One region of the Lachnospira sp. CLA-JM-H23 genome, then DNA from elsewhere that is predicted to be linked to it. Evidence: predicted binding sites of a transcription regulator. Region 1 holds the regulator's gene; the other holds the start of a gene.
The links. Region 1 encodes Rex, which represses fermentation and respiration genes when NADH is low (regulators of the CRP and FNR family bind a similar motif). Its sites were predicted from a motif close to ATTGTTAANTANTTAACAAT; they were not measured.
Positions count from the first base shown of each region.

Region 1 (17,359 bases):
ACATTAGTATTATTCCTTGTAAGTGTATATGATCTTACATTAACACTCCCGGGTATTGCCGGTATCATACTTGGTATTGGTATGGCGGTTGATGCCAATGTTATTATCTATACACGTATCAGGGAAGAGATAGCCGCAGGAAAGGGTGTTGAGAATTCTATTCTTGCAGGTTATAACAAAGCTACATCAGCTATCGTTGATGGTAACGTAACAACACTTATTGCAGCTATTGTACTTTATATATTCGGTACTGGTCCTGTTAAGGGATTTGCAACAACTCTTGCAGTAGGTAACATAGTTTCAATATTTACAGCACTTGTGATTACTAAAGTTATTATGAAGCTTCTTTATAACTTTGGTCTTACTAAGCCATCGATGTATGGAAAGACAACACATAGAAGAACTTATGATATTCTTTCAATTAAGAAATGGACTATTACGGTTTCAATTGTTCTTATTGTTATTGGTTTTATAACAATGGGAGTACAGAGTGCACTTGGTAACAGAGCACTTAATTTCAGCCTTGAATTTGTTGGCGGTTCAACAACAAGCTTTACATTTGACAAAGAATATTCACAGTCAGAGATAGAGAATGATATTATTCCTGTAATCAGGGATGCTGCAGGTATAACAGAAGTACAACAGCAGAAGGTTCAGAACTCAACTAAGGTTTCATTTAAGACAACAGACCTTTCACTTGAGCAAAGAGAAGCTGTTGAGGAAGCTGTAACAGCTAAGTTCCCTATTGAAGATGGTTCGATAGTTGAGACAGACACAATCAGCTCATCTGTCAGCAGTACTATGAAGAAGAATGCTATTCTTTCAGTAATTCTTGCTACAATAGCAATGCTTATATATATCTTTGCAAGATTCAGGGATATCAAATTCGCGCTTGCAGCTGTTATGGCTCTTTTACAGGATGTATTAGTAGTTATTACATTCTATGCAGTATTCAGAGTGCCAGTAGGTAATACATTTATTGCCTGTATGCTTACAATAGTAGGTTACTCAATTAATGGTACAATCATTATATTTGACCGTATCAGGGAAATGTTAAAGAGTGCTAACTCTAAGACTAATATTACAGAGCTTGTTAACTCAGCTATAACAAGTACATTAACAAGAAATATTAATACAACAATAACAACTCTTATTATGCTGGTTATGTTATACATACTCGGTGTAACATCAGTTAAGGAATTCTCACTTCCACTTATTGTTGGTATTATCGTAGGTTTCTACTCATCAGTATTCCTTACAAGTTCATTCTGGTATATGCTTGGTGGAAAGAACAGAGGAGTTATTGATGAAGCAGTTAATAAAAGAAAAAAAGCAGAAAGCATAGGTAAAGACGGAGCTCAGGTATAATAAATAATTAATATAATGGCTTTGTAAAGCAGTAAAATGGTGCATCATCAAACGATGCACCATTTTTAATACAAGCAATATTGCCATAAGAATGGAGAACAAACGTGAACAGCAAATGGATGGTATACGCCAAAAAAGCAGATTTTAAGCAGATAGCCTCTGAATACGGAATAGATCAGGTTCTTGCCCGTATAATAAGAAACAGGGATATATGCGGCAGTAAAGATATAGATATGTATCTTAATGGGAATCTTAACGATATACATAATCCTCATAGTATGAAAGATGCCGATAAATTTGTTGATATTATTACTAAGAAAATAGAGGAACATAAGCCTGTAAGAATAATCGGAGATTATGATATTGATGGAATATGTTCTATTTATATATTATTCTGCGGCTTAAAGGCGGCAGGAGCAGATGTGGATTATGTTGTACCGCATAGGATAAATGATGGTTATGGAATTAATGAGCATTTAATAGACAATGCAATCAATGAAGGGATTGATACAATTGTTACCTGTGATAATGGAATAGCTGCATATAATCAGATCAGGTATGCAAAGGATAATGGAATTACAATAATAGTGACCGACCACCACGATGTTCCATTTGAGATAAAGGACGATAAAAAGGTATACATTGTACCTCCGGCAGATGCAGTTATTAACCCTAAACAGGCAGATTGTGATTATCCATTTAAGCTGTTATGTGGAGCAGGCGTTGCATATAAGCTTATAAGCCTGTTATATGACAGATTAGGGCTTGATAAGAAAGAGCTTGAAGATTATATTGAATTTATGGCAATAGCCACTGTAGGTGATATAGTCGACCTTATTGACGAGAATAGAATAGTAGTTAAATATGGCCTTAAGCATATTGCACATACAAAAAATACAGGGCTTAGGGCACTTATAGAGGAGTGCCAGCTTGATATTAATAATATAAGCTCATATCATATAGGCTTTGTAATAGGACCATGTCTTAACGCCAGTGGACGTCTTGATACAGCAAGACAGGCAATTGAACTTATGCTTTGCAAGGATAATGAAAAGGCACATAATATGGCAAAAGAGCTTATAGCCCTTAATAATGAAAGAAAGTCAATGACAGAGCAGGAGACGCAGAAGGCAATAGAATTAGTAGAGAATACTGGTCTTCTTAAGGATAGAGTGCTTGTTATATATTTAAAGGACTGCCACGAGAGCATAGCTGGAATAATAGCAGGCAGAATTAAAGAAAGATATTACAGGCCTACATTTGTTATTACTAATGCTGAGGACGGGGCAAAAGGCTCAGGACGTTCAATCGAAGGCTATAATATGTACGAAGAGATTAATAAATGTAAAAATGTTCTCACTAAATATGGTGGACATCCTATGGCGGCTGGTTTATCATTAGCAATATCTGATATTGACATATTCAGAAAAATGCTGAATGATAATGCGATACTTACAGATGAGGATTTAATTCCTAAAATGTGGATTGATGTTCCAATGCCTGTATCGTATGCCAATATCCGGCTGGTTAACCAGTTAAAGCTGCTTGAACCATTCGGAAAGGGTAATGAAAAGCCGGTATTTGCAGATAGGAACTTATATGTAAAGACAGCTTCAGTTATTGGAAAGAATAAAAATGTTCTTAGATGCCAGTTAGAAACAGAGGACGGAACTTATGTACCTGCTGTACAGTTTGGAATTAATAATATAGATGATATTCCAAGGGCAGGAATGAGAATTTCTATAATATATTATCCGGATATCAATACATTTAACGGAATAATGTCATTACAGATAATTATAAAGGAATGGAAGGAAACAATATGAGAGAGAGAATGAGGAAACTGACAGCTGCTATTCTTATGCTTGTAATGGTCAGCGTAATGTTTACAGCCTGTGGCAGTAACAGCAGTGATAAGTCAGACAATGCAACACAGGAAAGTACAAGTGAGTATGTAAGCGAAGACATAAAAGTAGCTGCACTTAAAGGACCTACAGCTATAGGAATGGTTAAGCTTATGAGCGATAATGAGGATAATAAAACAGCCAATAATTACACATTTCAGATAGAGGCGGCGGCAGATGCATTTACAGCAGACCTTATAAAGGGCGATGTCCAGATTGCAGCTATGCCTTGTAATGCGGCGGCAACACTTTATAATAAGAGTAATGGCAAGGTATCTGTTGTAGGAATTAATACACTTGGCGTGTTATATATACTTGATAATAAGGGCGAGGTAACTAATGTAAGCGACCTTAAAGGACGTACAATATACACAACAGGTAAAGGAACTACACCTGAATATACATTAAGATACCTTTTAAATACCAACGGAATTGACCCTGATAAGGATGTACACATTGAATTTAAGTCAGAGGCTTCCGAGGTTGCGGCTATTATGGCATCAGCGAAGGAAGAAACTGTAGCTATGCTTCCACAGCCATTTGCTACAACAGTTCTTATGAATAATAAGGAAGCAAGAATAGCTCTTGATGTTACTAAGGAATGGGAAAATGTATCAAAGGACGGAAGTACAGTAGTAACAGGTGTAATAGTTGTCAATACAGAATATTACAATAACCATAAGGCTGCGGTTGACAAGTTCCTTGAGGAATATAAGCTTTCAGCAGATTATGTTAATGCAAATGTAGATGAGGTTTCAACACTTGTAGAAAAATATGGTATAACAAAAGCCGCAGTTGCAAAGCAGGCAATACCTAAATGCAACATAACAATAATAACAGGCAGTGATGCCAAAGACAAAATAAGCAAATATTTAAATGTTCTTTACGAAGCAAATCCAGCTTCAGTTGGTGGAAAGCTTCCAGAGGACAATTTCTACAAATAAAATATATAAGAATGATGCATAGTTAAAGCAGTAAAAGCGGTAAAAGCAGTAAAAAGGCAATTCATTAGCAGAAAAATCGGTAGATATGATAATTCTGTATGAATTGCCTTTTTTATTATAATTAATGTGAATGTCTGTTAATATATTCTGTCTTGTATTTAGAGTAAACAATCTTCTGGCTGTTATAAAGACTGTAGTAGCCAGAGAGCATATAACTTATTGCTACGCATATAATTACGAATTTCATTGAACCAGCACCAAACATTTCAATTGATAATATGAAAGAAGTGAGTGGGCAGTTAGTTACGCCACAGAATACGCTTACCATACCGCACGCGGCACATAAGCCGATTGGAAGTCCGAATACAGGAGCCAAAAAGCTTCCAAGAGTTGCACCGACAAAAAGTGTAGGGACAATCTCACCGCCTTTAAATCCACCACCTAATGTAATGGCTGTAAACAGCATTTTTAAAATAAAGACATACCACGAACAGCTTGTTATAAAGCTTGCCGCAATCATAGGAGCACCAGCACCAAGATAATCAGTAGTACCGGTTATATATCTTAAAATAATAACAAGCACACCAGCTATTATAATACGGATATATGGGTTGCTTAAGTATTCAGAATATATTTTGGCTGATGAATGAAGCATATAACAGAATACAATGCTTGCGAGGGCAAATATTACTGACATTATCATAAATCTTATTCCGGTAGATATGCTTAGTTCACATATTTCGCTTATTATAAACATAGTTGGTGTTATATTGAATAACCCAGCTACGCCGGAAGCAATAAGTGCGGATATAATACAGGGAACAAGTGCGGCGTAATACATAACCCCCACACTTATAACCTCCATAGAAAATATGGCTGCGGCTATAGGAGTTCCGAAAAGAGCAGAGAAACAGGCACTCATTCCGCACATAATCATAATTCTTGTATCTTTGTCGTCAAAATGTAATATTTTGGCGATAAAATTGCTTAAGGAGCCGCCAACCTGCAGGGCTGCACCTTCTCGTCCTGCTGAACCACCGCAAAGATGTGTAAGCAGTGTTGATATTATAATAAGAGGAGCAACACGGACAGGAACTTCTGCATTGGACTGGATTGCTGTTATTACAAGATTAGTTCCTGTATTCTTGTCTTCGTGCGTAAAATGGTACATAAGAACGATTATTATACCGGCAGCAGGAAGAAAGAATAAAGTGTAAGGGTGTTGGATCCGAAAGCTTGTTACATATTGTAAAGCTTTATAAAATAATGCTCCGATAAGTCCTATAAAGCTTCCTGTAAATAAAGAGCAGAGAAGCCATTTGATAAGTGTTAAGGCTGCCATTCTTGCTCTTTGAAGTGTTTCAAGAGTAATATCAGGACTTATATCTAATATATCAGAGAGTTTTTTCATCAGGTTATCCTCTTTTCTTAGAGTGTTCACGTTAGTCGAACTTCTTTTTACTCATATTGCTGTTGTGATATTCAGGGTTATTAGTTACATCTTCTGTAAAAAACTCTGGCATAATGTAATTGTCAGCTTCTTCTATAGTGTTAAATTCAACTTCTGCAATAACAGTGCCGTTGAATGCTCCTTCAAATATGTCAAGTTCAATAGTGTATCCGTTACCATCTGGAATTTCATAACGCTTTTTGGTTATTATATTACCGTCAGCTTTTTTAATCAAATGTTCATACGAGTCTTTGGTGAGTGGAAGATTGTATTCTTCACGTGCCATCATACCACTGCCTTTGTAAGTAAGATAATAATCATCATTATCACGTCTTACCCTGACTACAGGTTTAGTTGAAAGATAACCCTGTTCAATATATCTGCAATTATAATTGTCCAGATTATCTGGCAATTGTGCAACTAAGAATTTACGTTCTATTTCCATAGTGTGTCTCCGTTTTCTGAATTTCATTGATAATATTTATATGTATCTATAAATACATATAAAAAAGACTGTCACCTAAGTGACAGTCGCAATATCCACTATCGAATATTAATTATTTAGCTGAGTTAACAGTATCCTTTAAAGCCTTACCAGCCTTAAACTTAGGTGCCTTAGAAGCAGGAATTTCAATAGCCTTACCTGTCTGAGGATTCTGACCTGTTCTAGCAGCTCTTTCAGCAACTTCGAAAGTACCGAAACCAACTAACTGAATCTTGTCACCATTCTTTAACTGTTCAGCAACAGTTTCTGTGAAAGCCTTTAAAGCCTTCTCAGCATCCTTCTTTGAAAGTTCAGCCTTCTCTGCGATTGCAGCAACTAACTCTGTCTTATTCATAATAAACTACATCCTCCTTAAATGAAATAAGTAATAATAAGTATAGGTTATTTATACTCCATATAGGTAATTTTGTCAATAAAAAACGCTTAAGAATTGCCTTATTTCGGCATTTTTCGCTGTTTTTGGTATTGGAATTATAATGTTAATTCCCCCCATTTATCATATAGCTCATCAAGCTCTTTGCTAAGAGCTTCCTTCCTGGTGTGTATTTCCATAAGTTTGGCAGTATCACTGCTTATGGCAGGGTCGGCGTACATATTATCAAGTTCCTCAATCTCAGCCTCAATTAAAGCCATGCGTTCTTCAGTACGCTTGATTTCGTTTTTAATCTTCTTTTGCTGTGCCTGCTTTACCTTTTCTTCCTGCCAGTTAAGCTTTGAAATGGCTGAACTGCTGGATTTAGAAATGTTATTGGTTATTGGTTTTGCTCCTAGTATATCCTTTTTTTCAAGATAATAGTCATAATTACCAATATAATTAACAACTGTTTTATTGGCAAGCTCAATAATTCTTGTTGCAGTAGAATTAATAAAGTATCTGTCGTGTGATACGAACAGGACAGTACCTGTGTAACTATTAAGTGCATTTTCAAGAATTTCCTTTGAAGTGATATCAAGGTGGTTAGTAGGCTCATCTAATATAAGGAAGTTGGCATTAGAGAGCATAAGTTTGGCTAATGATACACGTCCGCGCTCGCCACCGCTTAAGTCTTTTATATACTTAAATACATCTTCATTGGTGAATAAAAATGCTGCAAGGGTATTTCTTATCTGTGTATTATTAAGGTCTGGGTAAGCATCCCTGATTTCATCAAAAATAGTCTTGTCAGGGTCAAGAACGTGGTGTTCCTGATCATAATAACCAATATTTACTTTAGCACCAAGATATATCGAGCCTGAATCGGCAGGTATAATTCCATTAATTAATTTTAATATTGTTGTCTTGCCTGTTCCGTTACTTCCGATAAGTGCTACGCGTTCACCACGTTTAATCTGGAAGCATATGTTATCAAAAAGAACAGTTCCGTCAAAACCTTTAGTAAGGTTGTCTACAGTAAGGACATCATTACCGCTTATTACATTAGGTTCAAGCTTAATATCCATTTTGTCGTTTAAAATTTCAGGCTTATCGACAAATTCCATCTTGTTAAGCATTTTTTCACGGCTTTCAGCTCTTTTAATAGATTTCTCACGGTTGAACTGCTTAAGCTTTGTTATAACCTCCTCCTGATGTTTGATTTCACGCTGCTGGTTAAGATATTCCTTTAGCTGCATATTGCGCAGGATAGCTTTCTTTGAAGCGTAATCAGTATAGTTGCCTGAGAATACAGTTGCATTGCCATTGTCTAACTCGATAATCTTGCTTACTATCTTGTCAAGGAAATATCTGTCGTGGGCAACTATAAGTACAGCACCACTGTAGTTAAGCAGATAGTTCTCCAGCCAGCTTATAGACTCCATATCAAGGTGGTTGGTAGGCTCGTCAAGAAGTATAATATCAGGCTTTGATAATAAAAGCCTGCCAAGTGCAACCCGTGTCTTTTGTCCGCCTGATAAAGTATTAACATTAAGTGTGAAATCTTCTTCTGCAAAGCCAAGGCCTTTAAGAACACCAGTTATCTCGCTTTTGTAAGCGTAACCGTTGTTTAATTCAAACTCGTGGTTAAGGTCTGAATATTTCTTCATAAGTGTTTCAAGAGCTGTATCATCTGCTGATTTCATCTGGTTCTCAATACTTCTTAGCTGTGCTTCCATATCAAGGATATATTGCTTCACAGATAAAAGCTCATCATAAATTGTGTTGTCTGAATTAAGATTTTGCTGCTGTGAAAGATAACCTAAAGTCTTGTCCTTAGCTAACGTTACAAGTCCTGTGTCAGCAGGTTCAATTCCGGTTATAATCTTTAAAAGAGTAGACTTTCCAGCACCGTTGATACCAACGATAGCTGCTTTTTCGTGGTCTTCAATATTAAAAGAACAGGATTTGATAATAACATCTGTTCCAAAAGATTTACTTATATTATTACAGGAAAGAATCATAATAACAGTGTTCCTTTCTTTAAATTAATTAGTTGAATTATACTTGCTTTAAGAATAAATTGCAATTTTTTTGACTTATTTCTTCCTATAATGTATTATTAAAAAGTTAGACTAAGATAAGTGTATTAAATTTAAGAAATGAGGAAATGAATGAAATTTGACGAGTTAAACATTGATGAAAGAATATTAAGAGCTATTGAGGATATGGGATTTGAGGAAACTTCACCTATACAGACACAGGCAATTCCAGCTGTATGTGAAGGTATTGATGTTGTCGGACAGGCACAGACAGGTACTGGTAAGACAGCAGCATACACAATTCCTATGCTTATGAAGATAGACCCACAGATAAAAAAGCCTCAGGCAATCGTACTCTGCCCTACAAGAGAGCTTGCTGTACAGGTGGCTGAGGAGATAAGAAAACTTGCCAAATATATGAGTGATATTAAAGTTCTTCCAGTATATGGAGGACAGGAGATAGTAAGACAGATAAAGTCATTAAAGACGGGCGTACAGATTATTGTTGGAACTCCTGGAAGAGTTATGGACCATATGAGAAGAAAGACTGTTAAGTTTGATAATATTAATATGGTTATTCTTGATGAAGCTGATGAAATGCTTGATATGGGATTCAGGGAAGATATGGAAACAATTCTTACAGAAACGCCAGAAGACAGACAGACAGTAATGTTCTCAGCTACTATGCCAAAGGCTATTATGGATATTGCAAGAAATTTCCAGAAAGATGCCAGGATTATAAAGGTAGTAAGAAAAGAACTTACAGTATCTAATATAGAACAGTTCTATTATGAGGTAAGACCTAAGAATAAGACAGAAGTATTGTGCAGGCTTATTGATATATACAATCCAAGACTTTCAGTAGTGTTCTGTAACACTAAAAGACAGGTTGATGAGCTTATATCAGAGCTTAAGGGCAGAGGTTATTTTGCTGACGGAATACATGGTGATATGAAACAGCAGCAGCGTGACAGAGTAATGGATGACTTTAGAAGCGGCAAGGTAGACATACTTATAGCAACTGATGTAGCAGCAAGAGGAATTGATGTTGATGATGTAGATATGGTATTTAACTATGACATTCCTCAGGATGAGGAATATTATGTTCATAGAATTGGAAGAACAGGGCGTGCAGGAAGATCTGGAATGGCACTTTCATTTATAAGTGGCAAGGAAGTGTATAAGTTAAAGGATATCGAGCGTTACTGTAAGACTAAGATACTTGCAAAGCCTGTTCCATCATTGGATGATGTTAAGAACACCAAGCTTGATAATATGTTTGATAAAATCAGACAGACAATCGAAGAGGGTGGACTTACAGATATGGTTAATCTTGTTGAAGAACACGTTAATCAGGAAGAATATACATCTATGGATATGGCAGCAGCACTTTTAAAAATGCTTATAGGTGATACCCTTGACAGAGAAGATGAAGTAGAAGAATTCCATTTTGATACAGATAAAGATGATTCAAGAATGGTAAGACTCTTTATTAATATTGGAAAAAAGGATAAAATAAAGCCAGCTAATATTCTTGGAGCTATTGCAGGTGAATCTGGTATGCCTGGCAAGCTTGTAGGCGCGATAGATATGATGGACAACTATACATTTGTTGATGTACCAGCTATACACGCAGAGAAAATTCTTAAGGCAATGAATGATAACGTGCAGATTAAGGGACGCCGTGTTAATGTTGAGAAGGCTAACCAGTCAAGAGGCAAGGGCAGAGGAAAAGGCAAGCATAAGGACAAAGCAAGAAAGAATAAATAAATGAAAAAACAGGTGACATTAAGCAGTATAAACAGGGCAGAAGTATTAAGATACTTAGGATACAAGGGAATAGGGGCAGATGAGACAATAAACAGCCTTATAGATGAATGTGAGGCAGAGGTCTTAAAAGCGGCAGTTCCAAGATATGTATACAGGGTAGTGGATGTGACACAGGTCGATGAGGGCGTAAGGCTTGAAGGGACTTCTGTTACATTAAAAGGAAACTCAATTAAAGAACATCTTAAAGGCTGTAATAAAGCGGCACTTATAGCAGTGACAATCTCTGATGGAATAGACAGGATGTTAAGGGTGATGCAGGCCTCAGACCTTGCCAAGGCTGTAATATCAGACAGTATGGCAAGTGCAGCAATTGAACAGGTATGTGATAAGGTTGAGGCTGTTATTAAAGAGGAACTTCCAGAGTATAACCAGACATTCAGGTTTGGAATAGGATATGGTGATCTGCCTTTGTCACAGCAGGGCGAATTCTTAAAAATACTAAATGCACCTAAGCTTATAGGGCTTAATATAGGAAAGACTGATATGATGACACCAACCAAGTCTGTAACAGCAGTTATTGGGCTTACAACCGGAGAGGTCAGTTCAAAGAAAAAAGGCTGTATGTCGTGTAACCTTAAAGGTACATGCAGATTCAGGGAAGCAGGAGGACATTGTAATGAATAAATTAAAAGAACTTTTACAAAAGGATTATGTGATTCTTGATGGTGGAATGGGTACTATGCTTCAGGCGGCAGGAATGAAGATGGGTGAAACACCAGAGATGCTTAATATTACAGAACCGGAACTTCTCATTTCCATACACGAGCAGTATCTAAAGGCAGGTGCAGACATAATATATGCCAATACATTTGGTGGCAACAGATATAAGCTTGAAGAATGTGGGCATTCAGTTGATGAACTTGTAACAGCGGGAATTAAAAATGCAAAGAAGGCGTGTGCCAATGTGAATCCACGAGCACTTGTAGCACTTGATGTAGGACCTATAGGACAGCTTCTAGAGCCAACAGGTACATTAAGCTTTGAGGAAGCTTATGAGATGTATGCTGAGATAGTCAAGGCTGGTGAAGCGGCAGGTGCAGATCTTGTTGTATTTGAGACAATGACAGATCTGTTAGATGTGAAAGCGGCAGTGCTTGCAGCAAAGGAGAATAGCCAGCTTCCAATAATGACGACTATGACATTTGAAGAAAATATGCGTACATTTACAGGATGTCAGATATCTTCATTTGCACTTACAATATCAGGACTTGGAGTTGATGCCTTAGGTGTCAACTGTTCACTTGGACCTAAGGAACTTGAGCCGGTTATTAAGGAACTTACAGGCTGGACTAATCTTCCGGTTATAGTAAAGCCTAATGCAGGACTTCCCGACCCTGTTACTAATGAATATAATGTGACAGCAGAGCAGTTTGCTGAATTTATGAAGGATTTAAGAAAGTATGGCATTAAAATATTCGGTGGTTGTTGTGGAACAACTCCTGAATTCATAAAGTGCTTATCAGATATGTTACATAAAGAAGGCAATTTAGCAAAAGAGCCAGTGAAAATACCATCGGCTGTATGCTCAGCTACAAGCACAGTTATAGTTGACCAGCCAAGAGTTGTAGGAGAGAGAATTAACCCAACAGGTAAAAAGGTATTTAAGCAGGCACTCTTAGATAATGATATGGATTATATACTTGGACAGGCATTAGAACAGACAGGTGCGGGTGCTGATATTCTTGATGTCAATGTAGGACTTCCGGGAATTGATGAAAGACAGATGATGGTTGATACTGTGAAAGCACTTCAGTCAGTTGTGGATGTGCCTCTCCAGCTTGACTCAACTATACCTGAGGTTCTTGATGCTGCATTAAGAGTATATAATGGTAAGCCGATTGTCAATTCAGTTAATGGAGAAGAAGACTCTCTTAATAACATTCTGCCAATAGTTAAAAAATATGGTGCGGCAGTAATTGGCCTTGCTCTTGATAAAGATGGTATTCCTAAGAAAGCAGAAGACAGAGTTGCCATAGCAAGAAAGATTATGGACAGGGCAATAGCTATAGGAATTCCTAAAGAGGATATATATATAGACTGTCTTACACTTACAGCCTCAGCCGAACAGGAGGGGGTAATGGAAACGCTTAATGCACTTTATGAGGTTAAGCATACTCTTGGCTTAAGGACGGTGCTTGGTGTATCGAATATATCTTTCGGACTTCCTAACAGAGTGCTTGTCAATCACATTTTCTTAACAATGGCTATGCAGAATGGTCTTGATCTTGCGATTATTAACCCTAACATATATGAGATGATGGGGGCAGTAAGGGCATATAAGCTTCTTGCCAATATAGATAAGAATTCTGTTGATTATATTAAGGCTTATGCTTCAATGCCTAATATAAGCAAGATTAATCCAATGAATACAGCGGCAAATGCAGTACAGGGTGGTCAGACAGCACAGGCAGGTGGAAGTGTTAATCTTAAGGATAAGAAGGGCAGTTATACCTGTGATGACTTATTCTATGCAGTAGAGAAAGGTCTAAAAAATGAAGGTGCAGCAATAACAGAAGAACTTCTTGCAGGTATGGATTCTATGGACATTGTTAATAATGCCTTGATTCCTGCACTTGATAAGATAGGTGAGGAGTTCGAGAAGGGAACATTATTCCTGCCACAGCTTATAATGGCGGCTGGCGTTGCACAGGGAGCGTTTGAGGTTATAAGAAAACATATGATTATGAGCAATAATGCACCTGTAAGCAAGGGAAAGATTGTTATTGCGACGGTTAAGGGAGATGTCCACGATATTGGAAAGAATATCGTAAAGGTACTTCTTGAGAATTATGGTTATGAGGTTATTGATCTTGGAAAGGATGTTGAATATCAGGTTGTTGTAGATGCGATTAAAGAAAATGGTGCGAAGCTTTGTGGTCTGTCAGCACTTATGACAACAACACTTGTTTCAATGAAAAAGACAATAGAACTTATACATAAGAACAATCTTGATTGTAAGGTTATGGTAGGAGGAGCAGTGCTTACTCCTGAATATGCTAAGGAAATACATGCGGATTTCTATTCAAAGGATGCAAAGGAGTCTGTGGATATTGCTAAGAGAGTGCTTGGATAGAGTACATTTCTTTACTTTTTAGCAAAATAGTTATATAATTAACATTAATTTTGAAGGCTGATGGGAAGCTGGTAATTACAGGTTTCCCATCTCCTTTTCGTAGCAGTATTGCACAGGAATGGAGAATGTTATGGAAGAGAATAAGAAGATTTCATCGGCTGTTATAAGAAGATTGCCAAGATATTACAGATATCTGGGCGAACTTATAGAAAGTGGTGTTCAGAGGATTTCATCTAAAGATTTAAGTGTGAGAATGAAAGTTACAGCATCACAGATAAGACAGGACCTCAATAATTTCGGAGGTTTTGGACAGCAGGGATATGGATATAATGTGAAGTATCTTTATGATGAGATAGGCAAGATACTTGGAATAGACAGGAAGCATAATATGATAATAATAGGTGCTGGTAACCTTGGACGTGCTATTGTTAATTATACAGACTTTGAGAAGCGTGGTTTTGTTATATGCGGCGTATTTGATAACAATCCAGAGCTTAAAGGTGAAAGCATTCACGGAATAGATATAATGATGATGGATCAACTTGCCGATTTTATACATAAGAACGATATAGAGATAGTTGCACTGACAATACCAAAGCAGGCGGCTAAGGAAATCGGAAAGCAGGTTGCAGATGCAGGAATTAAGGCTATATGGAATTTCGCACATACAGATCTTAATCTGCCAGATGACGTAATAGTTGAGAATGTACATTTATCAGAAAGCCTTATGAGACTTTCTTACACAATTGCCAATAAGCACTCATAAAGATATTAAATCCAAAGGGGGAATTGATGGTGTCTAAGATAACTTATGAATTGTTAAAGAATAGTGATGTATTTAAGAATATTCCGATTCTTACGCTTGATGAGCGATGGTATCACCTTATTAACGAGAAGAATAAGACAGATGAGATTGCGTATTGGGAGAAACAGGTTAATGAACTGCTTAAGAAGCAGGGAAGAATTAATAATGACATTAAAGACATCAAGAAGCTTAAAAAGCAGCTTATCAATGATGTTGTTGAGAATATGGAAGATGATGATTCAAGTAGGCAGAAGCAGAAGCGTATGAGCCAGAACCAAAGACTTATACAGGAGTCTAATGACAAGATAGCTTCGCTTGAAGATGAACTCTTAGAAGTACCAAGAGAATTGGCAAGGGCTAACGAGAAGCTTCTTACAGAGACACTTAAAGCCTGCTATGACAGAATGAATGCCAATACAGAGGATATAGAGGTACTTGATAAGTGGATTAATGCTACAAGAGTCAAGCTTAAGAAGAATATTCTTATAAAACAGGATAAAGAAACTGTTAATAATAATATGTATTCTCTTATACACGATATTATCGGACCTGAGAATTGTAGTGCAGTTGACAGAATTAATGAAGGCAATGTAGGAGATAAGCAGGAATGAGATATGTATTAGATGCGGCTTCTATGAAGAATGTGGATTCTTATTCAATTAATACTCTTGGTATACCATCAGTTGTGCTTATGGAAAGAGCCGCACTCTCAGTGACAGAAGCTATTGAAAGCAAGGTTAAAGGAAATATACATACAGACATTATATGCGTATGTGGACGTGGCAATAATGGGGCAGATGGACTTGCGGTGGCAAGACAGCTTTATCTTAAGGGCTACAATGTGGATGTGTATATAATTAACTCACACGCTTCTACCAAAGAATTCGATATACAATTGAACATAATAAAGAATCTGGGCATAGAATGTATTAATAGCCCGGATTTTTCTAAATATGGGGTTATTGTAGATGCCTTATTTGGCAATGGCTTATCAAGAGAACTGGCAGGAGAGGCCAGAATAGTAGTAGATACAATTAATAAATGCAGTACATCAGTGCATTCGCAGTATACACAGAATAGCGACAATAATGGAAACAGGCTTGTTGTGGCTGTTGACATACCATCAGGTATAAGTGCATCGACAGGTGTGGTTATGGGATCTGCGGTTAATGCTGATATAACAGTTACCTTCGGATTTGAAAAAATCGGACATATATTATATCCAGCAGCTTCATATTGTGGGAAGATTATAAGAAAAGATATAGGTTTTGCACAATATCCGGATATGACAAGGGATATTTTCACATATGATTATAGTGATATATCTGATATGCTTCCGCTAAGAAAGCCTGATGGCAATAAAGGAACATTTGGAAAGGCACTTGTAATAGCTGGTTCAAGGCTTTATGGAGGTGCAGCAGTATTAAGTTCAAGAGCGGCGGCACGTATAGGTGCAGGGCTTGTAAGAACCCTTACGCATATAAGCAACCGTACAGCAGTTATAACGGGCAATATGGAATGTATTGTTGATACATATGATACTGATGAGGAATGTGGAGATTTTGTTAAGAATACAGAGACATTAGTGGATAAATGTATCTGCTGGGCAGATGTTGTGTGCATAGGTCCGGGGCTGTCTATGGAAGAAAGTGCAGTAAAGCTTGTAAGAAGTGTGTCAGCAAAGAAGAATATTAAAAAGCTGTATGATGCAGATGCCCTTAATATAATCGCCCAATATAAAATTGAACTTGATGGCAGTAATGATGATGTAGACTATGAAGCTGGCGGCAATAGTGGTAATGCTTCATATAAAGATGATATGTCAGATAAGAATGTTGTCGTTACACCACACATAGGAGAAATGTCACGTCTTACAGGACTTGATATTGCGGTGATAAAGAATAATCCTATAGATACAGCAAGAACATATTCAAGAGAACATAATTGCGTATGTGTATTAAAAGATGCAAGAACTATTGTTTCTGATGGAGAAAGAGTGTATATTAATATGTCAGGCAATGATGGAATGGCAACAGGAGGTTCGGGAGATGTGCTTTCAGGCATAATAACAGGACTTATGGCACAGGGACTTACTACTTTTGAAGCTTCAGCACTTGGCGTATATATACACGGCTGTGCAGGAGATGAAGCTGCCTTAAGTAATGGTAAGTATTCTATGGTTGCGGGCGATATTATTGACAATATAAAAAATGTGCTTATAAAAGCAAGAGGTGAATAATGAGTAAGTATTACAGAGTATATGCAGATGTAGATCTGGATGCAATCAGGGCTAATTGTATTGAGCTTATGAGCAAGACAGAACCTTCAACAAAGGCACTTGCAGTTGTTAAAGCAGATGGCTATGGACACGGAGATGTGGCTGTATCCAAGGCAGTAAGAGATTTAGTATATGGATATGCAGTTGCTACGCTGGATGAAGCTGTTAATTTAAGAGAAAATGGAATTAATAAGCCAATACTTATATTAGGCTATGTTGAGCCTGAGGAATATGAGGCATTGGTTAAGAATGAAATAGATGCAACAGTATTTGACTATGAGACAGCCAAGGCACTTAATGATGTTGCCTTAAGGCTTGGAAAGGTAGCTTTCTGCCATATCAAGGTTGATACCGGAATGAGAAGAATAGGTCTTGAGCCAGATGAAAGTGGTGTTGAGATAGTTAAAAAGATAAAGAATTTAAAGGCACTCAATGCAAGAGGCCTGTTTACACATCTTGCAACTGCTGATGAGAAGGATAAGACCGCTGCATTAAGACAGATTGCAAAGTATGATGCTTTTGATGATGCGTTGAAGAAAGAAGGTATATCATTTGAGATAAAGCATGTATCCAACAGTGCAGCTATTATAGATATGCCACAGGCTAATCATGGAATGGTGCGACTTGGAATTGCTTTATATGGTATGTATCCATCAGATGAAGTGGATAAGTCAGCAGTAGCACTGAAACCAGCACTACAGCTCAAAAGCCATGTAGCTATGGTAAAGACAGTTCCAGCAGGAGAAAAGATAGGTTACGGCGGAACATTTGAAACTAAGAGAGAAACAGTGCTTGCAACTGTAACAGT
Region 1 covers NZ_JBBMET010000005.1:133,419-150,777, forward strand. Annotated here, with positions in the region: gene secD (protein translocase subunit SecD) at 1-1,368, shown strand, start outside; gene recJ (single-stranded-DNA-specific exonuclease RecJ) at 1,488-3,194, shown strand; gene WMO42_RS08045 (ABC transporter substrate-binding protein) at 3,191-4,216, shown strand; gene WMO42_RS08050 (chloride channel protein) at 4,338-5,627, opposite strand; gene WMO42_RS08055 (CYTH domain-containing protein) at 5,659-6,111, opposite strand; gene WMO42_RS08060 (HU family DNA-binding protein) at 6,224-6,505, opposite strand; gene abc-f (ribosomal protection-like ABC-F family protein) at 6,643-8,547, opposite strand; gene WMO42_RS08070 (DEAD/DEAH box helicase) at 8,698-10,335, shown strand; gene WMO42_RS08075 (methionine synthase) at 10,336-11,019, shown strand; gene WMO42_RS08080 (homocysteine S-methyltransferase family protein) at 11,012-13,468, shown strand; gene WMO42_RS08085 (redox-sensing transcriptional repressor Rex) at 13,599-14,234, shown strand; gene WMO42_RS08090 (hypothetical protein) at 14,261-14,884, shown strand; gene WMO42_RS08095 (NAD(P)H-hydrate dehydratase) at 14,881-16,512, shown strand; gene alr (alanine racemase) at 16,512-17,359, shown strand, end outside.

Region 2 (17,359 bases), on a different contig from region 1:
TATACGAAGATTTTAATGGGAGGCTGCTCTATTGATGAGTGTGGAGTACCTCTTACAGATGAGGCAGTAGCAATTGCTAAGGCTTCAGATGCAGTGCTTCTTGGTGCTGTTGGTGGCAACGTGGGTAACTCAAGATGGTATGATGTTGCACCTGACCTAAGACCAGAGGCTGGATTATTAAAGATTCGTAAGGATTTGGAGTTATTTGCTAATATTCGTCCTGCATATTTATACAATGAGTTAAAGGCAGCCTGCCCTCTTAAGGAAGAGATAATCGGAGATGGCTTCGATATGGTTATTATGAGAGAGCTTACTGGTGGTCTTTACTTTGGTAAAAGACACACAGAAGAAGTTGACGGACTTATGACTGCTGTAGATACTCTTACATATAATGAAGAAGAGATTAGAAGGATAGCAATCAAGGGCTTTGAAATTGCTATGAAGAGAAGAAAGAAAGTAACAAGTGTAGATAAGGCAAATGTACTTGATTCTTCAAGACTTTGGAGAAAGATTGTACACGAAGTTGCTAAAGATTATCCAGGAGTTGAATTAGAGGATATGCTTGTAGATAACTGCGCTATGCAGCTTGTTATGAATCCGGGACAGTTTGATGTAATTCTTACAGAGAATATGTTCGGTGATATTCTTTCAGATGAAGCTAGTATGATAACAGGTTCTATCGGTATGTTATCATCAGCAAGCCTTGGTAAGACTAAGTTAGGCTTATATGAGCCAAGCCATGGTTCAGCACCAGATATAGCAGGAAAGAATATAGCTAACCCTATAGCAACTATCCTTTCAGCAGCTATGATGTTAAGATATTCACTTGACCTTGATAAGGAAGCAGATGCCATTGAGGCAGCAGTTGCAGCAGTCCTTAAGGAAGGCTACAGAACAACAGATATTTATTCAGAAGGCTGCACAAAGGTCGGAACAGACAAGATGGGTGACCTTATAGCAGAGAGAGTATAAATAAAGTATAGACAGTAATGATAAATGTTCCCTGGCAGCATAATGTATAAAAGCTGGATAATTAGTGAAGAAGTATAATGTATGAAGGCTTAACGAATATTGGAATAAGTTATGTATTTTATGTAAATATGAGAGCTAAGAGAACATTTTAACTTAAAGAATTAGATTTACAAGGAGAATAGTTATGGTAAGTGATAACGCAAGAAGCGGTATGCAGCAGGCACCTGCACGAAGCCTTTTTAATGCACTTGGCTTCACAGCAGAAGAGATGAAGAAACCTATGATTGGTATTGTAAGTTCATATAATGAAATAGTACCAGGTCATATGAATATTGATAAGATTGTTAATGCAGTTAAGTTAGGAGTAGCAGAAGCTGGCGGTGTCCCAGTAGTATTCCCAGCTATCGCAGTGTGTGATGGTATTGCTATGGGACACGTTGGTATGAAGTACTCTTTAGTAACAAGAGATTTAATAGCTGACTCTACAGAATGTATGGCTATTGCACATCAGTTTGACGGACTTGTTATGGTACCTAACTGTGATAAGAACGTTCCGGGACTTCTTATGGCAGCAGCCAGACTTAACCTTCCTACAGTATTTGTATCAGGTGGTCCTATGCTTGCAGGTCACGTAAAGGGTAAGAAGAGAAGTCTTTCATCTATGTTTGAGGCAGTTGGTTCATATGCCGCTGGAACAATGACAGAAGAAGATGTTCTTGAATTTGAAGAAAAGGTATGTCCTACTTGTGGTTCTTGCTCAGGTATGTATACAGCTAACTCTATGAACTGTCTTACAGAAGCTCTTGGTATGGGACTTCGTGGGAATGGAACAATCCCAGCCGTATATTCAGAGAGAATTAAGCTTGCTAAGCACGCTGGTATGGCTGTTATGGATATGGTTAATAAGGGTATTACAGCAAGAGATATTATCACAAAGGATTCTATTATGAATGCACTTACTGTTGATATGGCACTTGGCTGTTCAACAAATAGTATGTTACATCTTCCAGCTATTGCACACGAGATTGGTTTTGATTTTGATATTAAGTTCGCTAATCCAATAAGCGAAAAGACACCTAACCTCTGCCACCTTGCACCAGCAGGTCCTACATATATGGAAGATCTTAATGAAGCTGGTGGTGTATATGCAGTTATGAAGGAGCTTGCTGATATTGGACTTCTTAATACAGATTGTATGACAGTATCAGGAAAGACAATTGGTGAGTGCATTGCTACGGCTTATAATAAAGATGAAGAAGTCATAAGACCAGTTGATAAGCCATATAGTAAGACAGGAGGTCTTGCAGTTCTTTCTGGTAACCTTGCACCAGATGGTTCGGTTGTTAAGCGCTCAGCAGTTGTTGATGAAATGCTTGTACACGAAGGTCCAGCAAGAGTATTTGACTGCGAAGAAGATGCTATTGCAGCTATCAAGGGTGGAAAGATTGTACCTGGTGATGTTGTTGTTATCAGATATGAAGGCCCTAAGGGTGGCCCTGGTATGAGAGAAATGCTTAACCCAACATCAGCTATTGCTGGTATGGGACTTGGTTCATCAGTTGCACTTATTACAGATGGACGTTTCTCAGGTGCAAGCCGTGGTGCTTCTATCGGACACGTTTCACCAGAAGCAGCAGTAGGCGGTCCTATTGCTTTAGTAGAGGAAGGCGATATCATAAGTATTGATATTCCAGGCTTAAAGCTTGAACTCAAAGTTTCTGATGAAGAACTTGCTGCAAGAAAAGCAAAATGGCAGCCAAGAGAACCTAAGGTAACAACAGGATATCTTAAGAGATATGCTTCAATGGTTACATCAGGTAACAGAGGTGCCGTTTTAAAGACACCAGAGGCATAATAAGTATATTTAGATAAAATAGAATGATAAATATAATGAAAGGAAGACAGACTAATGATATTAAATGGTTCAGAGATTATAGTTGAATGTTTAAAAGAACAGGGCGTAGATACTGTATTTGGATACCCAGGTGGAGCCATTCTTAACGTCTACGATGCGTTATATAAGCACTCAGATGAGATAACACATATCCTTACATCTCACGAACAGGGTGCATCTCACGCCGCAGACGGATATGCGAGAGCAACAGGAAAGGTTGGTGTATGTTTTGCGACATCAGGACCTGGTGCCACTAATCTTGTAACAGGTATTGCAACAGCTATGATGGATTCAATTCCAATCGTTGCCATTACATGTAATGTTACACTTCCACTCCTTGGTAGAGATAGTTTTCAGGAAGTAGATATAGCTGGAATAGTTATGCCGATTACTAAGCACAGCTTTATTGTAAAAGATGTAAAGGATCTTGCTGCTACATTAAGAAGAGCCTTTAAGATAGCTAAGGAAGGACGTCCGGGTCCTGTTCTTGTTGATATAACTAAAGATGCAACAGCTAATGAGTGTGATTACATTAAAGAAACTCCTAAGCCAATTGAGAGAGTTACAGATACAATTACAGAAGAAGATGTAGAAAATGCGGTTGCTATGATTAAGGCCGCTAAGAAGCCATATGTATTTGTTGGCGGAGGTGTTATTGCATCAGAAGCTTCTGATGAATTAAGAAAATTCGTTAAAAAGATAGATGCACCTGTATGCGATACACTTATGGGTAAAGGTGCATTTGATGGTTCAGATCCTCATTATACAGGTATGCTTGGTATGCACGGAACTAAGACATCTAACTTTGGTGTGTCAGAATGTGACCTTCTTATTACAATCGGTGCAAGATTTTCTGACAGGGTTACAGGAAATACAAAGAAATTTGCAAAGAATGCGAAAATTCTTCAGTTTGATGTAGATGCGGCTGAGGTTAATAAGAATATACATACAGATGCTTCTGTAATAGGTGATGCGGCTGAGATACTAAAGAGAGTTAATGCCAAGCTTGAGCAGTCAGAGCATACAGAATGGATGGAACATATCAAAAATTATGAAGAAAAGTTCCCTATGAAGTATAGAAAAGATGTTCTTAATGGACCATATATTATGGAAAAGATATATGAGATTACTAACGGAGATGCAATTATATCTACAGATGTAGGACAGCACCAGATGTGGGCTGCACAGCATTATAAGTTCAAAAGTCCAAGAACACTTCTTACATCAGGTGGACTTGGCACAATGGGATATGGACTTGGTGCAAGCATAGGTGCTAAGGTTGGCTGTCGTGATAAGGTTGTTATTAATATAGCAGGAGATGGCTGTTTCCGTATGAATATGAATGAGATTGCAACAGCTACACGTTACAATATTCCAATAATCGAGGTTATATTTAATAATCACGTTCTTGGTATGGTACGCCAGTGGCAGGATCTTTTCTATGGACAGCGTTATTCTGCAACAGTACTTAACGATCAGGTTGATTTTGTTAAGGTATCAGAAGGTATGGGAGCTAAGGCATACCGTGTAGCAGATATAGAAAGCTTTGAGAAGGCTCTTAAAGAAGCTATCGAGCTTAATATACCTTGCGTCATTGAATGTGATATATGCAAAGATGATAAGGTATTCCCTATGGTTGCACCTGGAGCACCTATATCAGAAGCATTTGACAGAGATGATCTTAATAAAAAGGAGAGTGCTAATTAAGCATCAGCCTTTTGGTATTAAAAAAAGTACAGCAAATACTTTATTATGATAAAATATTAACTTGACAGAGCGATTTAGCAGGAATAGAATAAATGTTAATAAATTTTTAATATATTAAGTTATTTTGAATATATTTACTTATGATTAAATGTTTATGATTAATTATTGAAATGAATCAGGAGGAAGAGAAAGTGGCAAGAGTTTATAACTTTAGTGCAGGTCCAGCAGTATTACCCGAAGAAGTATTAAGGGAAGCAGCAGATGAGATGTTAGATTACCAGGGTTCTGGTCAGTCGGTTATGGAGATGAGCCATCGTTCCAAGGTTTACGATAACATCATCAAAGAAGCTGAAAAAGACTTAAGAGAGCTTATGAATATACCTGACAATTATAAGGTATTATTCCTTCAGGGTGGTGCATCGCAGTTCTTCGCAGAAGTTCCAATGAACCTTATGAAGAACAAAAAAGCAGCTTATATTATCACTGGCCAGTGGGCTAAGAAAGCATTTAATGAAGCTAAAATCTATGGTGAGGCTGTTGCTGTAGCTTCCTCAGAGGATAAGACATATTCATACATACCAGATTGTTCAGATCTTGATATTCCAGAGGATGCAGATTATGTATACATCTGTGAGAACAACACAATATATGGAACAAAGTATAAGACACTCCCTAATACTAAGGGACATATACTTGTATCAGATGTTTCATCTTGTTTCTTATCAGAACCAATTGATGTAACAAAATATGGTGTAGTATACGGCGGAGTTCAGAAGAATATCGGACCTGCTGGTGTTGTTATTGCAATTATCAGAGAAGACCTTATAACAGATGATGTACTTCCTGGAACACCAACTATGTTAAAGTGGAAGACACAGGCAGATGCAGATTCTCTTTATAATACACCTCCTTGCTACAATATCTATATCTGCGGCAAGGTATTTAAGTGGATTAAGAAGATGGGTGGACTTTCAGCTATGAAAGAACACAATGAAAAGAAGGCTAAAATTCTTTATGATTTCCTTGATGAGTCTAAGATGTTTAAGGGAACAGTTGTTAAGGAAGACCGTTCACTTATGAATGTTCCTTTCGTAACAGGTGATAAAGAACTTGATGCTAAATTTGTTAAAGAAGCAGAAGCGGCTGGATTTGTAAATCTTAAGGGTCACAGAACAGTTGGCGGTATGAGAGCTTCTATCTATAATGCAATGCCAATCGAAGGCGTTGAGAAGTTAGTTGAATTTATGAAGAAGTTCGAAAAGGAGAATGCCTAATGATTAACGTAAATTGTCTTAATAATATAGCTTCTGTAGGTCTTGACCTTTTCTCAAGCGATTATAATGCTAATGCAGCATTTGAAGAAGCGGATGCAGTACTTGTAAGAAGTGCTAAGATGCACGATATGGAATTACCAGATAATCTTCTTGCTATAGCAAGAGCTGGAGCTGGTGTTAATAATATTCCACTTGATAAATGTGCAGATAAGGGTATCGTTGTATTTAATACACCAGGTGCTAATGCTAATGCGGTTAAGGAACACGTTCTTGCAGCTTTACTTTTAGCTTCAAGAGATTTACTTGGCGGTATCAAGTGGGTAGAAGATAATAAAGATGATGCAGATATTGCAAAGTCAGCAGAAAAGGCTAAGAAAGCATTTGCTGGTAAGGAAATCAAAGGCAAGAAGCTTGGTGTTATCGGACTTGGTGCTATCGGACAGCTAGTTGCTAATGCAGCTATAAGCCTTGGAATGGAAGTATATGGATATGACCCATATCTTTCAGTTAATGCAGCCTGGAATCTTTCAAGCGAAGTTAAGCATATTGTTAATGTTGAGGATATATATAAGGAATGTGATTATATCACAATCCATGTACCAGCACTTGACAGCACTAAGGGTATGATTAATAAGGCAGCCTTTGATATGATGAAGAAGGGTACAGTAGTTATTAACTGTGCAAGGGATGTACTTGTTGATGAGCCAGCTATTCTTGATGCTATCAAGTCTGGCAAGGTTGCTAAGTATGTTACAGATTTTCCTAACACAACAACAGCAGGTCAGGAGGGGGTTATCGTACTTCCACATCTTGGTGCTTCAACTGAGGAAGCTGAGGATAACTGTGCTGTTATGGCAGTTAAGGAATTAAGAAACTACATAGAGAACGGTAATATTGTTAATTCAGTTAACTATCCTAACTGTGATTGTGGTGTATGTACATCAGCAGGAAGAGTTACAGTATGCCATAAGAATGTTCCAGCAATTATAAGCAAGCTTACAAGCGTTATGGGTGATGCAGGTATTAATATCGAATCTATGGATAACAAGTCAAGAGGAGATTATGCTTACTCTGTTCTTGATACAGGTTCAGCTATCACAGAAGATGTAACAGCTAAGCTTTCAGCTATAGATGGTGTTATTAAGGTAAGAGTTGTTAAGTAATTACAAAATTTAGCAGCAACAATTTATTATGGATAATTAAGAATAATAAATGTTATATAATTTATTTTGGCAGGTGTGAAATTCGTTTTGCACCTGCTTTTTTCCTGCATAGTAGTGTGAAATGCCGAAATCGTTTCTGCTTGCATAATAGTGCGTGGCGGTATAATATTAGATTAAGTTAATTGTATGGTGTATTTATAGTGATATCGTGTATTATATGGATAATAAGGTGTTTAGTTGTAAAAGTTTGCAGGACAGCACATTGTATTAAGAATTGTATGTAAAATATGGTATTTGTGTTAGTTTGTTAAAGAAATAACCTTTGTTGTCAATTATTAATGGTAATGTTACACTATAATAGTTTGGATATAGAAGAAAGCTGCAATGATGATATCAGATTATATATTGATATTAAATGATACATTGGTGTCTAATTATATATTGATATTAAGAGGTATATTGATGTCGGATTGCAGATTGAAAGTAGTAATATTATATAGAAAGTGAGGTCTATTTATTAGTGAGTAGATTAACGATATTAACTAAAGATAAGGCTCAGGTTACGATGGAGTCTTTATATCAGGATCTTGAAAGACGAATTGTAGCCAGTCCTCCTGGGCTTTGTCCGGTTGACCTTACAAGGTCATTTATAAAAATGTGTCTTGCACAGTCGTGTGGTAAATGTGTTCCCTGCCGTGTAGGATTAAGACAGCTTGCAAGACTTTTTGATAATGTTCTTGATGGTGAGGCAAATGAGGAGACAGTAGAGAATATTAAGCTTACAGCAGAAGGTATATATTATTCAGCAGACTGTGCAATTGGATATGAAGCTGCAAAGCTTGCATTAAAGTCAGTTGATGGCTGTATAGATGATTTTGAATCACATATACATAATGGTTTCTGTTCATGCAACAGTAACCAGCCGGTTGCTTGTGTTAAGTCATGTCCTGCAGGTGTTGATATTCCAGGTTACATAGCACTTGTACAGCAGGGAAGATATGCTGATGCGGTAAGACTTATAAGAAGGGATAACCCAATGCCAACAACCTGTGCTTATATATGTGAGCACCCTTGTGAGAACAGATGTAAAAGAACAATTATAGATGCACCTGTTAATATCCGTGGACTTAAGAAAATGGCTGTTGATAATTCAGGCATTGTTCCGGTTCCGGAATGTGAAGCACCGACAGGCAAAAAGGTTGCCATTATCGGTGGTGGACCGGGTGGTCTTAGTGCAGCTTATTATCTTGCACTTATGGGACATAAGGTTACTATATTTGAGCAGAGAAAGCAGCTTGGCGGAATGTTAAGATATGGTATTCCTAATTATAGATTTCCAAGAAAGAAGCTTGACGAGGAAATTGACTCAATACTTTCAACAGGAATAGAAGTTAAGAAGAATATAAGCGTAGGAAAGGATATATCATTTGATGATATAACCAAAGAATACGATGCTACATACATATCAATTGGAGCACACGCTGATAAAAAGATTGGTATAGAAGGCGAGGATGCCAAGAGTGGCATTACATCTGCTGTAGAGATGCTTCGTGCTATCGGTGATGGAGATATGCCAGATTATACAGGCAAGAAGGTTATCGTTATCGGTGGTGGTAACGTGGCAATGGACGTTGCACGTTCTTCAATAAGACTTGGTGCGAGCAAGGTAAGCATTGTATACAGAAGACGTAAAGCAGATATGACTGCCCTTGAAGAAGAAGTTGAGGGTGCAGAGGCGGAAGGCTGTGATGTTCTTGAACTTATGTCACCAGTGCGTATTAAGCAGGACGAAGAAGGTAATGCTATAGGACTTATTGTAAAGCCACAGATGATATCAAGGGTTTCACACGGACGACCAGCTCCTAAGGCAGCGGCTAAAGATGAGGTTTTATTAGAAAGTGACCTTATAGTTGTTGCTATCGGACAAGGTATAGAGACTAAGAGCTTCGAGGAACACGGTATTAAGGTTCAGAGAGGTGTTATATCAGCACTTAATACAGGTAATATTACACCACAGGACGGAGAAATGTCTGAGGGTGTCTTTGCAGGTGGTGACTGTGTAACTGGACCAGCGACAGTTATTAAGGCTATTGCGGCAGGTAAAGTTGCGGCGGCTAATATAGATGAATATTTAGGATTTAACCACGAGATTACATGTGATGTTGAAATTCCGTATGCAAGCAATGAAGATAAGGTTGCCTGTGGAAGAGTTGAGGTTGCGTTAAGAGATGCGGCAGAAAGAAAGAATGATTTTGAGCCAATCGAATATGGATTTTCTTGTGAGGAAGCGTGTCAGGAGGCTGGACGCTGTCTAAGATGTGACCATTTTGGATTTGGAGCATTCAGAGGAGGCAGAGAAGAACAATGGTAAATGCAACAATTAATGGTATAGCTATATCAGTAGAAGATGGTACAACTATCCTTGAAGCTGCAAGAAAAGTAGGCGTTGAGATACCTACACTCTGCTATCTTAAGGAAGTTAATGAAATAGGTGCGTGCCGTGTGTGCGTTGTTGAGGTTGAGGGACAGGACAGATGTGTTACGGCGTGCAATAATGTTGTTCAGGAAGGTATGGTTATCCGTACTAACACAAGAAAGGTACGTACAACAAGAAAGACTAATGTTAAGTTTATACTTTCACAGCACGATTATGAATGTGCTTCCTGTGTAAGAAGCGGTAACTGTACATTACAGTCACTTGCCAATGAACTTAATATATCTGAGATGCCTTATGACTCTATTCTTGAAAAGAATAAATGGGATAAGACATTTCCACTTATAAGAGAGAATAACAAATGTATTAAATGTATGCGTTGTGTGCAGATATGTGATAATGTTCAGGGTATGCACGTATGGGACGTAGTTAATACAGGTTCAAGAACAACTGTGAATGTGGCTAAGAACAGACTTATTCAGGAGACTAACTGTACTCTTTGTGGACAGTGCGTTGTGAACTGTCCAGTAGGTGCATTAAGGGAAAGAGATGATGTAGGCCGTGTTCTTGATGCAGTTGAAGATGAGAATATTATAACAGTCGTTCAGATAGCCCCAGCTGTAAGAACAGCGTGGGGTGAAGGCTTTGGACTTTCTAAAGATTTCGCAACAGCCAAAAGACTTGTTGCAGGACTTAGAAGGATTGGCTTTGATTACATATTTGATACAACATTTTCAGCAGATCTTACTATTATGGAGGAGGGAAGCGAACTTCTTGAAAGACTTCCAGAGATTAAGGAATCAGGACTTCCAATGTTTACATCGTGCTGTCCGGGCTGGGTCAACTTTATAAAGAAGGAATATCCTCAGTATGCGGACAGGCTTTCAACAGCAAAGTCACCACAGCAGATGTTTGGAGCGGTGACTAAGTCATATTATGCAGAAAAGCTGGGCGTAGAGCCTGAAAGAATATTCTGTGTATCACTTATGCCTTGTCTTGCCAAGAAAGATGAATGTACATGGGATAATGGTAAAGATGTTGATGCGGTTCTTACTACAAGAGAAGTGGAACGTATGTTAAAGTCTTTCTTTATAAAGGTTCAGGAACTTGAGGAAGAAGAATTTGACGACCCATTAGGTGTAGGAAGCGGAGCAGGTGTTATATTTGGTGCTACAGGCGGAGTTATGGAAGCTGCACTTAGAAGTGCTTATTACCTTGTTAATAAGACTAATCCTGAACCTGATGCTTTCCAGTGTGTAAGAGGTCTTGACGGCTGGAAGGAAGCTAAGTTTACAATTAATGGCAATATACTTAAGGTTGCGGTTGCAAGCAGTCTTTCTAATGCAAGAAAGCTTATGGAAGCTATTGCAACAGGCAAGGCACATTATGACTTTGTTGAAGTTATGGCTTGTCCTGGTGGATGTATTAATGGTGGTGGACAGCCTATTAAAGATGATGATAACAAAGTAGCCAATAGAAGCAAGGTGCTTTATGGACTTGATAAAGTCAATAATCTCAGATTTTCACACGAAAATCCATCAGTAATGCAGTGCTACAAAGATTATTTTGGTGAGCCATTATCACACAAGGCACACGAATTATTACATATCAGCCATTAGGTAAAGTGACACTACCTGTGTATTTGTATAATATGTTATACGAATTATTGATATACAATGTTAGTATGAATAAGATAATTAAGTATAAAATAAGATAAAGCCCTGTTATGCAGGGCAGATTGGAGGCAGTATGGCAGTTATTAAAGCATTTGAGTGTATAAGACCGGATGAAAAGGTTGCAGACAGAGTGGCGGCACTTCCTTATGATGTATACAACAGAGAGGAAGCGTTAAAGGAAGTAGAACGTGAGCCATTGTCATTTCTTGCGATAGACAGGGCTGAGACACAGTTTGACAGCAGTGTAGATACATATGCAGACTGTGTGTATGACAAGGCAAGGGAGCTTTTGGATAGCAGAATTGCAGATGGTACATTTATTACTGATACAGATAAGGCATATTATGTGTATGAGCTTACAATGAATGGCAGAACACAGACAGGAATAGCTGCCTGTGCTTCCATAGATGATTATAATAACAATATTATTAAAAAGCACGAGAATACAAGGGCTGATAAGGAACAGGACAGAATTAACCACGTTGACAGATGTTCTGCACAGACAGGACCTATATTCCTTGCTTACAGGGCTGATGAGGTTATAAGAAATGAAGTAGTCAAAGCCAAGGAAACAAAGCCGCTCTACAGTTTTACCTCACCAGACGGTATAAGACATCAGGTGTATAAGATTTCAAATGCACAGTCAGTAGAAAATATTGAGAAAGCATTTGCAGGAATAGATGATATTTACATAGCAGATGGACATCACAGGGCGGCATCAGCAGTTAAGGTCGGTTTAAAGAGAAGGGAAGAACACCCTGATTATACAGGTGAGGAGGAATTTAATTATTTCCTTTCAGTTCTTTTCCCAGATGAAGAACTTATGATAATGCCTTATAACAGAGTTGTAAAAGACCTTAATGGCTACAGTAAAGAAGAATTTATTAAGAAGATAGAAGAAAAGTTTGAAATAGAAGAAAGTGCTGCAGCAGTAGAACCGGCTTATAAGGCGGAATTTGGAATGTATCTTGATGAGAAGTGGTATAAGCTTAAGGCTAAGAAGGATATATTATCAGATGATCCTGTAGATGGGCTTGATGTTGCAATACTTCAGAATAACCTGTTAGAGCCTGTACTTGGTATACATGACCCTAAGACGGACAAGAGAATTGATTTTGTTGGCGGAATAAGAGGACTTTTGGAGCTTGAGAAAAGATGTCATACTGATTGCGTGCTGGCATTTTCAATGTATCCAACTTCCATAGCAGAGCTTTTTGCAGTAGCCGATGCGGGCAGGCTTATGCCACCAAAGTCTACATGGTTTGAGCCAAAGTTAAGAAGTGGATTGTTTATACATAAGATTGAAGAATAAGTATATGGTTCAAAATAGATGTAAAGAATATAGAATGGAAAAGAGGATTATTATGTTACATAAAGTATACGATATTGAACTTCCATATGAGGAACTTGGGTTAAAGACACCGGATAAAAAAGCAACAATAACAACATATATTAAAGAAATGTACCCGGATTATCAGGACCCATTTAACAGACCACTTGTTATAATATGTCCAGGTGGTGGATATGACCATCATTCACCAAGAGAAGGCGAGTCTATGGCTATTAAAATGCTGGATCTTGGGTATAATGCGGTAGTATTAAGATACAGCCTTGCACCATATGTATATCCGACACAGGTATATGAAGCGGCTTATACAGTTAAGTGGGTAAGGGATCACGCTAAGGAATGGGATGTTAATCCTGACAGAATTATACTTGCAGGCTTCTCAGCTGGAGGACATCTTGCGGCATGTCTTGGTACTATGTGGAGTGGTGATATGGTTGCATCATTTGCAAAAAAATATCTGGGATGTGATAAGGAATATGTAAGACCAGATGGACTTCTTTTAGGTTATCCTGTAATAACAGCTGGGGAAAATTCACATAGGGGTTCGTTTGTAAAGCTGCTTGGTGAAAACTATGATAAATATATAGATGATATATCATTAGAGAATAAGGTGTCTAAAGATACACCGGAAAGCTTTGTATGGCATACATTTGATGATAATTCTGTTCCATTAGAGAATTCACTTTTGTTTGTAGAAGCATTAAGAAAGAATAATGTTAAGTTTGAATATCACGTATTTCCAGATGGCTGTCATGGATTGGGACTTGGAACTAAAGAAACTGCTACAAAGGGTGGCAAACATTATCAGCCGGAAGTATATGAATGGACTAAGTTGTTTGAACAGTGGATGAACCGTATGGCATAAGAAACAGCCATAGAAATGGAGAAGGGTATGGATAATAAGTTATATAAGCTTATGGATTGGCCTGCGATTGAAGAAATTGTGTATTCGGAAAGCAGTCAGCCTTGCAGTATATTAGGCGGCCACCTTGTAAAAGAGGGGTATCTTATACAGGTGTTCAGACCGGATGCTGTATCTGTAAGTGTATCAGTAAGTGAAAGAAAAAGAGCCATACAACTTGAAAAAGTTGATGATGCTGGATTTTTTGCGGCATTAATACCGATTAAGAAAAATGTTAAATATGTTCTTAATATTGAAGATAAGAATGGGCATATTACAAGATTACGTGACCCATATTCATTTGGCAGATTTGATAAGTCAGAAGTTATATTTAACAAGTTCGCAGCAGGAACTGAATACAATGCATATAACCTTCTTGGTAATAAGGTGTGCGAAAAAGACGGCATTTCAGGTGTGCTTTTTAGAACATGGGCACCTAATGCGTTACGAGTAAGTGTTGTAGGCGAATTTAATAGCTGGGATGGAAGGATATACCAGATGGAGCGTATTACCGACAATGGTATATATGAAATATTCATTCCACAACTTGAAGCTGGACAGGAATATATGTATGAGATAAAGTTCAAAGGTACTAATACTGTATTAAAGCTTGATCCGTATGCCAGACAGATTACACAGTACGCAGATGCACACTCTGTAACAGGTGAGCCACAGGCTGTACAAGATAATGTTAAATGGGTAAAGCAAAGAAAACAGATAAAGGGTGTTAATAAGCCTTTGTCTATACTTGAGATTGCATATGATAATATTCCTGTGAATAAGGCTAAGGTTAATTATATGGATATAGCCAGATATATTACAGAGTATGTTAAAGATACAGGATATACTTATGTTCTTATAAAGGGCAGTGACAGTATTTTTGAAAAGACAGGTTATTGTTATGGTGCATCAGGTTATTATGCACCATCATCACAGTATGGAACAGCTACAGATTTCAAGCATATGATTAAGGAACTTCATAATAACGGAATAGGTGTAATTATTGATTTTAATGTAGCTTATTTTGGCATTGATATAAGAAGTATAGTTAATTATGATGGTGGTGACTGTTATGGTTATCTTAAGCCAAGGATAATTGAAAAGCCTCAGATGAATATAACAACATTTGCCTATGAGAAGGGCGAGGTAAGAAGCTTCCTTATATCAGCTATAGCTATGTGGCTTGATGAATATAATATAGACGGAATTAAGATTACAGACACAGCAACGATGTTATATCTTGATTATGGCAAGAATCCTGGCGAATGGACGCCTAATATGTATGGCGGCAATGAAAATCTTGATGCCATAGAATTCATAAAGCAGATGAATGAATATGTCCATAAGAGAAATGACGGCGTGATAACTATAGCAGATGAAAAGAGCTTGTGGTCAGACGTTACACGAAATAATGATAATGAGGACAGTCTTGGTTTTGATTATAAGTTAAATGATGGCTTTAATGAGGAATTCTTTGAGTTCGTAAAGCAGGATCCATTGTTTAGAAAGGGAATGTATAACAGGGTTACTTATGAAATGTTATATCATTATAAGGAACATTTTATTACCAACCTTACTTACGAGGCATTAAAAGATGATACTTTATATGCAATGGTATCTGGCAATGACGATAAGCAGAGACTTTCTGATATAAGGGCAGTATTAGGATATATATATACTTACCCAGGACCAGTATGTGTGTCTTATGGCAATGATACAGGTGCATTAGTGTCTGTAGATGATGATAAAATGCAGATTTTAAGCAGACTTGAAGAACCGGCGTATAAGCAGATGAAAGCATATATAAAGGCACTCAACACATTGTATACAACAGATAATTCAATGTATGAGGCAGACAGCTCATCAGATGGTTTTGAGTGGGTTGATAATTATAATGCAGAATTAACAGTTTATTCATATGCAAGATATTCGTCAGATAATGATATGGACATAGTGGCAGTTAATTTCACTCCGGTTGAAAGAAAGGCTTATGAGTTAAATGTACCTAAGGCTGGAAAGTACAAGCTTGTATTTAACAGTGACAATGAGGAATATGGCGGTGATGGCAAGGTGGAAGCTGTTGTTGTGAAGTCAGCGGTTGAAGCTGACAGCAATGATAGGTATAAGATGTTTGTTGATATACCAGCATCAGCAATGGTTGTATATAAGTATGAACCATATACTGATATTGAGATTAAAGAAATCCAGATTAAAAATGAAGCTAAGGCGGCTAAGGTTGAAGCAGAAAAAAGAGTTGATTTAGCAATAGAACTTGCTGATAAGGCGGAAGAAGAGGCTGTGAGGGCGGCAAATGCTGAGAAGGAAGCCAAGGAAAGCTTAAGGCTTGCACAGAATGCAAGAAAGGAAGCTGAGAAGAAAGCTTTAGAAGCAGTTAAGGAAAGCGAAAGAATAGACGAGGAAATGAAGCTTAGGTTAAGTCAGCTTAAAAAATAAACTGGAACATATGGGGACAGGACAGACATATAATCCTGACATTGGAAATTAAAAAACTGGATAGTATGAGAACCAGCAATATTATAAAGGAAGGAGAAAGTATATTAGTAAATATGAAAGATAAGGTGTTTACGATATACGCATATGTGTTATGGAGCAGATAACAAGTATAGTTGAACAGATTACACACTGGGGACTTACTGGAATATGGAAGATTTTATTCGCTATTATCATATGGTTTGTTGGTAAGAAAGTAATAGCACTTTGTATGAAATTCTTAAAGAAAGTATTTGATAAAGGAAGCTTAGACCCAGGTGTTGTTAATTTTACAATGTCAATAATAAGATTTGCACTTTATTCAGTGCTTATACTTATGGTTATTGATGAACTTGGAATACAGACAACTTCACTTGTAACTGTATTTGGTTCAGCAGCTCTTGCAATAGGTATGTCATTACAGGGTTCGCTTTCTAACTTTGCAGGCGGAGTGCTTATACTTATATTTAAGCCATTTAAGGTTGGTGACTATATAGTAGTTGGTAATCTTGAGGGAACTGTTAGAACTATAGAGCTTCTTTACACTAAGCTCACAACAGTTGATAACAAGGTGGTAATGCTTCCTAATGGTGCATTATCTAATTCTAATATTGTAAATGTGGGTGCTGAAGATAACAGACGTCTTGATATCGAGATGCCTATAGGTTACTCATCTGATTTAAAGCTTGCCAAGAATATATTAAGTGATATTCTTGCAGCTGATAATTCAATCCTTAAGGATAAGGAAGTGAAGGTTATAGTAAAGAGCCTTGATGAAAGTTGTGTGACACTTGAGACAAGAGCGTGGGTAAAGACAGAAGATTACTGGGATACAAGATTTGCACTTCTTGAAGAATACAAGTCGGAATTTGATAAGAACGGCATAGAAATTCCATTTAACCAGATGGACGTACATATTGTATAAATATTGTGTGATAATATATTGTTATATGAATATATGTGTGCTATAATGTTGCCGGATGGGATGAATGGTTCATATAGACTAACTTGAATTTCCTGTTCATATAAAGTAACTTATTGTATGTGGGATATTAATATGATATGAAGATTAATGGCTGAGTATCAGAATGGAGAATGAATTGAAGTTATCAGAAGAAAGACAGCAGCTTTTTAATTTTGTGCTTTCTGAATTAGAGCAGGAAGGCAATCTTGCACACGAGAAGAATGCTATACAGCACGGTTTAACAACAGTATATGAGCATAGTGTAGGTGTGGCAGGAGCAAGTCTTAAGCTTGCAGAATTCTTTCATTTAAAGGTGAATGAGAAAGCACTTATAAGAGGAGCACTTTTACACGATTATTTCTTATATGACTGGCACATAAAGAGAAAGGGACATCATTTCCACGGCTTTACACATCCTGCAACAGCACTAAGGAATGCAGAGAAGGAATATAATCTTGGCGATATAGAAAGAAATATAATCTCAAGACATATGTTTCCTCTTACGATAGTTCCACCTATGTGCAGGGAAGCCTGGC
Region 2 covers NZ_JBBMET010000010.1:67,849-85,207, forward strand. Annotated here, with positions in the region: gene leuB (3-isopropylmalate dehydrogenase) at 1-972, shown strand, start outside; gene ilvD (dihydroxy-acid dehydratase) at 1,157-2,827, shown strand; gene ilvB (biosynthetic-type acetolactate synthase large subunit) at 2,882-4,573, shown strand; gene serC (3-phosphoserine/phosphohydroxythreonine transaminase) at 4,765-5,847, shown strand; gene WMO42_RS12465 (phosphoglycerate dehydrogenase) at 5,847-7,010, shown strand; gene WMO42_RS12470 (NAD(P)-binding protein) at 7,531-9,381, shown strand; gene WMO42_RS12475 (NADH-dependent [FeFe] hydrogenase, group A6) at 9,375-11,063, shown strand; gene WMO42_RS12480 (DUF1015 family protein) at 11,194-12,432, shown strand; gene WMO42_RS12485 (alpha/beta hydrolase) at 12,485-13,333, shown strand; gene WMO42_RS12490 (alpha amylase C-terminal domain-containing protein) at 13,361-15,823, shown strand; gene WMO42_RS12495 (mechanosensitive ion channel domain-containing protein) at 15,975-16,784, shown strand; gene WMO42_RS12500 (HD domain-containing protein) at 16,948-17,359, shown strand, end outside.
Region 2: a site for Rex is predicted at 7,314-7,333, ahead of WMO42_RS12470 (NAD(P)-binding protein). Genes of this name have one in related genera too.